Paractinoplanes brasiliensis: one gene and its partner. The protein of the gene in region 2 interacts with the protein of the main gene of each other region in a pairwise test. Links are inferred from orthologs where the notes say so. Each region holds a gene or a part of one and is shown on either strand. Other genes may lie near its edges. The genes, in order: C8E87_RS21275 and C8E87_RS07280.

Region 1 (3,138 bases), 3.0 Mb from region 2 along the record:
GCCGCCAGCGGGGCCGAGGCGGTGATCGTCGCCGAGCCCAGCACGATGTCGCCCTCGGCCGAGCGCTGGTAGGCCACGATCGCCTGACCGGCCGCGACACCGCGGGCCGGGGTCGCCAGGCGGGCGGTCAGCGTGTCGCCCTCGATCGTCACCGTGGCCGGGTAGACCTCGCCGTGCGCCCGCAGCTGAACCTCGCACTCGACCGGCGACGAGGCGCCGTGCCAGATCACCTTGGACGCGGTGACCGTGCCGACCTCGAGGTCTTCCCGCGGGCCGACGGTCACCGTGTTGGTCACCGGGGTGATCGACAGCACGTAGCGCGGCCGTCCGTCGGCGGCGGGCACCCGCAGGTCGAGGCCCTTGCGCTGGCCCACCGTGAAGCCGTACGCCCCGTTGTGCCCGCCCAGGCGCTCGCCGGTGCGGCCGTCGACGATGTCGCCCGGCGCGTCGCCCAGCCGGCGCTGCAGGAAGCCCTGGGTGTCGCCGTCGGCGATGAAGCAGATGTCGTGGGAGTCGGGCTTGTCGGCCACGGCCAGCCCGCGCTCGGCCGCTTCCTCGCGGACCCGGGCCTTCGTCGAGTCGCCGAGCGGGAAGACCGCGCGGTCGAGCTGGGCGCGGGTGAGCACGGCCAGCACGTACGACTGGTCCTTGCCCTCGTCGACGCTGCGGCGCAGCAGCCCGTCGGCCCCGAGGCGCGCGTGATGCCCGGTGACGACGGCGTCGAAGCCGAGCGCGACGGCCCGGTCGAGCACGGCCTCGAACTTGATCTTCTCGTTGCAGCGCAGGCACGGGTTGGGCGTGCGGCCCGCCGAGTACTCCGCGACGAAGTCGTCGACCACGCTCGCCTGGAACTGCTCGGCCATGTCCCACACGTAGAACGGGATGCCGATCACGTCGGCGGCGCGGCGGGCGTCGCGGGAGTCCTCCAGCGTGCAGCAACCCCGCGCGCCGGTCCGATAGGTCTGGGGGTTGCGCGCCAGCGCCAGGTGCACCCCGGTGACGTCGTGGCCGGCGTCGTGGGCGCGCGCGGCGGCGACGGCGGAATCGACTCCGCCCGACATGGCCGCTAGAACTCGCATGGCACCAAGCCTAACGGGGGGTTTTCCAGGCGGTGGCGCGGCGGGCACGCTCGACCGCGCCGGGCAGGGCGGCCAGCAGAGCGTCCACGTCCCGGGAAGTGCTCGTGTGCCCGAGCGTGAAGCGCAGTGAGGAGCGGGCCCGGTCTTCGTCGGCGCCCATGGCGAGCAGCACGTGGCTGGGCTGGGCGACCCCGGCCGAGCAGGCCGAGCCGGTCGAGCAGCAGACCCCCTGCGCGTCCAGGAGCAGCAGCAACGCGTCGCCCTCGCAGCCGGGGAAGCTGAAGTGCGCGTTGCCGGCCAGCCGGTCGGCCGGGTCGCCGTTGAGGATCGCGTCCGGCACCGCGGCGAGGACCCGGCGCACCAGTTCGTCGCGCAGAGAGCCAACCCTTTCCGCGTACGCGGCCTGGCCCTTGACGGTGATCTCGACAGCTGTGGCGAACGCCGTCACGCCGGCCGTGTCGAGTGTGCCCGAGCGCACATCCCTTTCCTGCCCGCCACCGTGCAGCAGCGGTGTGCACCCGACGTCGCGGCCCAGCAGCAGCGCGCCCACGCCGACCGGGCCGCCGACCTTGTGCCCGGTCACCGTCATGGCCGCCGCGCCGCTGGCCGTGAAGTCGACCGGCACCTGCCCGACGGCCTGCACGGCGTCGGTGTGGAACGGGATGCCGGCCTCGGCGGCCAGGCGTGCGAGCTCGGCCACCGGCTGGATCGTGCCGACCTCGTTGTTGGCCCACTGCACGCTGATGACGGCGATCTCATCCGCGTACGCCTCCACCAGCTCGGCCAGCGACGCCGGGTCTACCCGCCCCGCGCCGTCGACCGGCAGCCAGCTCAGCTGGGCGCCCTCGTGTGTGCCGAGCCACTCGGCGGTGTCCATCACAGCGTGGTGCTCGACCGCGGAGGCGACCACCCGGCTGCGGCTGAGCGAACCGGCCCGCCGGGACCAGAAGATGCCCTTGACCGCCAGGTTGTCGCTCTCGGTGCCTCCGCTGGTGAAGATCACCTCGGAGGGCCGGGCGCCGAGGGCTGCCGCGATGCGCTCGCGGGACTCCTCGACCAGGCGCCGCGCATGCCGACCGGCAGCGTGCAGGGACGACGGGTTACCGGCCTCGCGGGCCGCCGCAACATATGCCGCCAGGGCCTCGTCGAGCATCGGCGTGGTCGCAGCGTGATCCAAGTAGGCCATCAGTGCCCAAGCTTATGCTTCACCCCGGCAACGGCGAACGGCCCGGCGCTGAGCACCGAGCCGTTCGTCACATCGCGGGGCTACTTGCGCTTGCGGATCTCGTCGGCCGCCTGCGGGACGACCTTGAACAGGTCGCCTACCACGCCGAAGTCGGCCAGCTCGAAGATCGGGGCCTCGGGGTCCTTGTTGACCGCGACGATCGTCTTCGAGGTCTGCATGCCGGCCCGGTGCTGGATGGCGCCCGAGATGCCGAGCGCCACGTACAGCTGCGGGGAGACGGTCTTGCCTGTCTGGCCGACCTGGAACTGGTGCGGGTAGAAGCCGGAGTCGACGGCCGCGCGGGACGCGCCGACGGCGCCGCCGAGCAGGTCGGCCAATTCCTCGACCAGCTTGAAGTTGTCGGCGTTGCCCACGCCGCGGCCGCCCGAGACGACGATGCCGGCCTCGGTCAGCTCGGGGCGCGATCCCTTCTGCTCGACGACCCGCTCGACCACCTTGGTCAGCTTGTCGGCGTCCGAGACGGCGACGGTCAGCTGCTCCACGGCGGGCGTCGCGGCCTGAGGCGACGGAGTGACCGAGTTGGGGCGGATCGTCACGATCGGCAGGCCCTTGGTGACCTTGGACTTGACGATGCCCGAGCCGGCGAACACGGCCTGCGTGGCGGTGCCGTCGGACGCCAGTTCGACGGCGTCGGTGAGCAGCCCGTTGTCGAGCTTGACGGCGAGCCGGCCGGCAATCTCCTTGCCCTCCTGGGTGGAGGCGAGCAGGACCGCGGCGGGCTGCTTCTCGCGCACCAGGTCGGCCAGCACCGCCGCCTTGGGGGCGACCAGATAGCCGTCGACGTCGTCGCCCGCCGCCACGTAGACCTTGGAC
Region 2 (3,281 bases):
CGATCGCCACCGACCACCTGATGCACTTCCCGGGACGGTTCGCCGACCAGCTCATCGCCGACCAGCTGCACAAGGTCTCCCTCTCGTTCCTCGTCGACGACCTGGTGGTCCGGCGCGGCGGCGTGGCCAGCAACATCTCGTTCGGCATGGGCAAGCTGGGCCTGCACCCGATCCTGGTCGGCGCGGTCGGCGCCGACTTCGCCGACTACCGGTCCTGGCTCGAGCGGCACGGCGTCGACTGCGACTCGGTGCACGTCAGCGAGGTCGCGCACACCGCGCGTTTCGTCTGCACCACCGACGACGACCTCAATCAGATCGCCTCGTTCTACGCAGGCGCGATGGCCGAGGCCCGCAACATCGAGCTGGCACCGGTCGAGCAGCGCGCGGGCGGCCTCGACCTCGTCCTGATCAGCGCGAACGACCCGGCCGCGATGATCCGCCACTCGCAGGAGTGCCGGGCCCGGGGCTTCAGGTTCGCCGCCGACCCGTCGCAGCAGCTCGCCCGCATGGACGGCAGCGACGTGCTCACCCTGATCAAGGGCGCCGACTACCTGCTGACCAACGAGTACGAGCGCTCACTGCTCGAGACCAAGGCCGGCCTCACCTCCGAGCAGGTCCTCGAGCAGGTCAAGATCCGGGTCACCACGCTCGGCAAGGACGGCGTCGAGATCACCGGCCGCGACATCGAGCGCATCCACGTGCCGGTCGCCCGCGACGTGCTGGCCGAGGACCCGACGGGTGTCGGCGACGGCTTCCGGGCCGGCTTCTTCAGCGCCGTCTCGTGGGGCCTCGGCCTCGAGCGGGCGGCCCAGGTCGGTTCGCTGGTGGCCGCGCTCGTGCTCGAGTCGGTCGGCCCGCAGGAATACGACGTCCGCGCCGAGGACTTCGCCAAGCGCTTCGCCGACTCCTACGGCGACACCGCGGCGGGCGAGATCAAGGCCCACCTTCCGGCCTGACCAGGCGCATGGTCTGATCGGGGCATGGTCTTAGCGGTCTTCGCCGGTCTGCCCGGTGTCGGAAAGAGCACGCTCGCCGCGCGGGTGGCCACGGGGCTGCCCGCGTGTGTGCTCGCGGTCGACACCGTCGACTTCGCGCTCCAGCGGTACGAGGTGTCCGAGCCCCGGCCCGGTTTCACCGCGTACGGGGTGGTGGCGGCGCTCGCCGGTGACCAGCTCGGCATGGGCCACCACGTGATCATCGACGCGGTGAGCCCGGTCAAGGCGGCCCGGCAGCTCTGGGTCGAGCTCGCCGAGCGGGCCGGGGTGCCGCTGCGGGTGGTCGAGGTGGTGTGCTCCGACGACGCCGAGCACCGCCGCCGCGTCGAGAAACGGTACGCCGCTCGTGATCACGACGGCGTGCCCGACTGGGTGCGGGTGCTCGAACGTCAGGCGGAGTACGAGCCGTACCTGGGTCCGCGCCTGGTCGTCGACACCAGCCTGGCCAAGGACCCGGTCGCCCCGGTCACCGGCTACCTGGTCAGCTGAGCCGGCGCACCTCGTACGCGTCCGGGGCGGGCGACCCCACGTACTCCTGCTTCTTCATGCGGCACCAGGCCGGGATGTCGTTCGCGGCGGCCGGGTCGTCGGCCAGCACCCGTACGACCTCGCCGACCGCGGCCCGGCCGATGTTCTGCGCCAGCCGGATCACCGGCAGCGGGCACTTCAGACCCCGGCAGTCCAGCTCGATCACATCCCCGCCTCCCGCCGGATGCCCTCGACCAGGCCCGGCAGCACGGCCAGGAACCGGTCGACGTCGGCCTCGGTGGTGCCGCGGTGCAGCGACACCCGTACGTTGCCGTGGCTGAGCACCCCCATCGCCTCGAGCACATGGCTGGGCCGCAGGGTCGACGCCGTGCACGACGAGCCCGACGAGACGGCGAAACCGGCCCTGTCCAGCGCGTGCAGCAGCGCCTCCCCGTCGACGTAGAGGCACGAGAACGTGACCAGGTGCGGCAGCCGCTGCTCCGGGTCGCCGACCACCTCGACGTCCGGCACCAGCTCGGGCACGCGCGCGCGGATGCGGTCGACCAGCGCGCTCACCCGTACGGCCTCGGTCTGTGCCTCTGCCAGCACGGCGCGAAGACTGGCCGCGGCGGCGACCACGGCGGGCAGGTCGACACTGCCGGGCGGCTGAGGGCGATAAAGATCATCCTGCGGGTACGGGGAGATCCAACGCACACCCTTGCGGACCACCAGCACACCCACTCCGGGCGGGCCGCCCCACTTGTGCGCGCTCGCGCTCAGCAACGACCAGCCCTGCGGTACGGGGACACGGCCCACCGACTGGGCGGCGTCGACGAAGAGCGGCACCCCGGCCTCGGAGCAGTAGCCGGCCGCCGCTGCGATCGGCTGCACCGTGCCCACCTCGTGGCTGGCGCTGATCAACGAGGCCAGCGCCACCCCGGGCGCGGACACGGCCCTGTCCCAGGCGTCCAGGTCGAGGCGGCCCAGGCGGTCGACCCCGACCTCGACCGCCTTGCCGCGGGCGGCCGCGTGCAGGACGGCGGAGTGCTCGATCGCCGAATGCACCAGCGTGTCGCCCTGACGGGCCCGGCCGGCGAGCGCCCCGAGCACCGCGGCCTGCGCGGCCGTCGAACCGGAGGACCAGAAGGACACTTCGTCGGGGCGTACGGCCAGCGCCTCGGCGAACGCAGCCCGGGCCGCGTCGGACAGCTGCCGGGCGCGCCGCCCGGCGGAATAGAGACGTGCGGGATCGGCCCAGCCGTCGGCCAGCGCGGCCAGCAAGGCCTCGCGGGCGACCGGATGCAGTGGACTCGCGGTCGCGGCGTCGAGGTAGGCCGCCGGACCAGCGGGATCGCCCATGTTTTCCACCCTGGGAACGGTATCGTCCGATTGTCGAGGGGTATACGCGCACGGTCGAAGATCGGACCCCCGCACAGGTGCGGCAGGGCCTGGTCGAGTAATGTGCGACCGTCGGTAACGCCTGGCCACTCGTGTCCGTTTCGGGCGGGAGGCGGCGCTGCTAAGGAGGCAAAAGCAGGTGAGCGCAAAGAGTTCGGCCGCGCGGTCGCGAGCTGCAGTCCGGATGGCCGGGCTGGGCTTCAGCGGGACGGCGCTGCTGATGCTGCTCTCGGGATGTTCCCTTGAGGGCGTCGGGGACGCCTTCGGCCACTTCGGATGGCCTGGCAAGGGCATCACGCTGCAGGCGCACAAGATGTACGACCTGTGGATCGCCTCGGTGATCGCGGCCCTGATCGTCGGCATCTTCGTGTGGGGCCTGATCTTCTGGTGCGTCATCCGGTACCGCAAGCGCGGCGACGA

The links.
Region 1: the proteins of C8E87_RS07280 (region 2) and C8E87_RS21275 interact in binary tests that used the Escherichia coli proteins (3 or more experiments, as listed by UniProt). The link is inferred for Paractinoplanes brasiliensis from one-to-one orthologs.

Annotation. Positions count from the first base shown.
Region 1 is NZ_SNWR01000001.1:4,682,324-4,685,461, reverse strand. The notes cover bases 178-3,006. They hold C8E87_RS21275 (cysteine desulfurase family protein), read right to left. Parts: upstream 2,266-3,006; coding sequence 1,090-2,265; downstream 178-1,089. Other genes in these bases: C8E87_RS21270 (electron transfer flavoprotein subunit alpha/FixB family protein), read right to left, coding at 2,346-3,006; mnmA (tRNA 2-thiouridine(34) synthase MnmA), read right to left, coding at 178-1,079. Also shown: more of mnmA, read right to left, coding at 1-177; more of C8E87_RS21270, read right to left, coding at 3,007-3,138. UniProt on the Escherichia coli protein: Master enzyme that delivers sulfur to a number of partners involved in Fe-S cluster assembly, tRNA modification or cofactor biosynthesis. Catalyzes the removal of elemental sulfur from cysteine to produce alanine.
Region 2 is NZ_SNWR01000001.1:1,708,880-1,712,160, reverse strand. Bases 84-3,055 are described here. They hold C8E87_RS07280 (sulfurtransferase TusA family protein), read right to left. Parts: upstream 1,690-3,055; coding sequence 1,477-1,689; downstream 84-1,476. Other genes in these bases: ctaC (aa3-type cytochrome oxidase subunit II), read left to right, coding at 3,046-3,055; C8E87_RS07275 (cysteine desulfurase family protein), read right to left, coding at 1,686-2,822; C8E87_RS07285 (P-loop nucleotide/nucleoside kinase family protein), read left to right, coding at 981-1,484; C8E87_RS07290 (carbohydrate kinase family protein), read left to right, coding at 84-956. Also shown: more of C8E87_RS07290, read left to right, coding at 1-83; more of ctaC, read left to right, coding at 3,056-3,281. UniProt on the Escherichia coli protein: Sulfur carrier protein involved in sulfur trafficking in the cell. Part of a sulfur-relay system required for 2-thiolation during synthesis of 2-thiouridine of the modified wobble base 5-methylaminomethyl-2-thiouridine (mnm(5)s(2)U) in tRNA.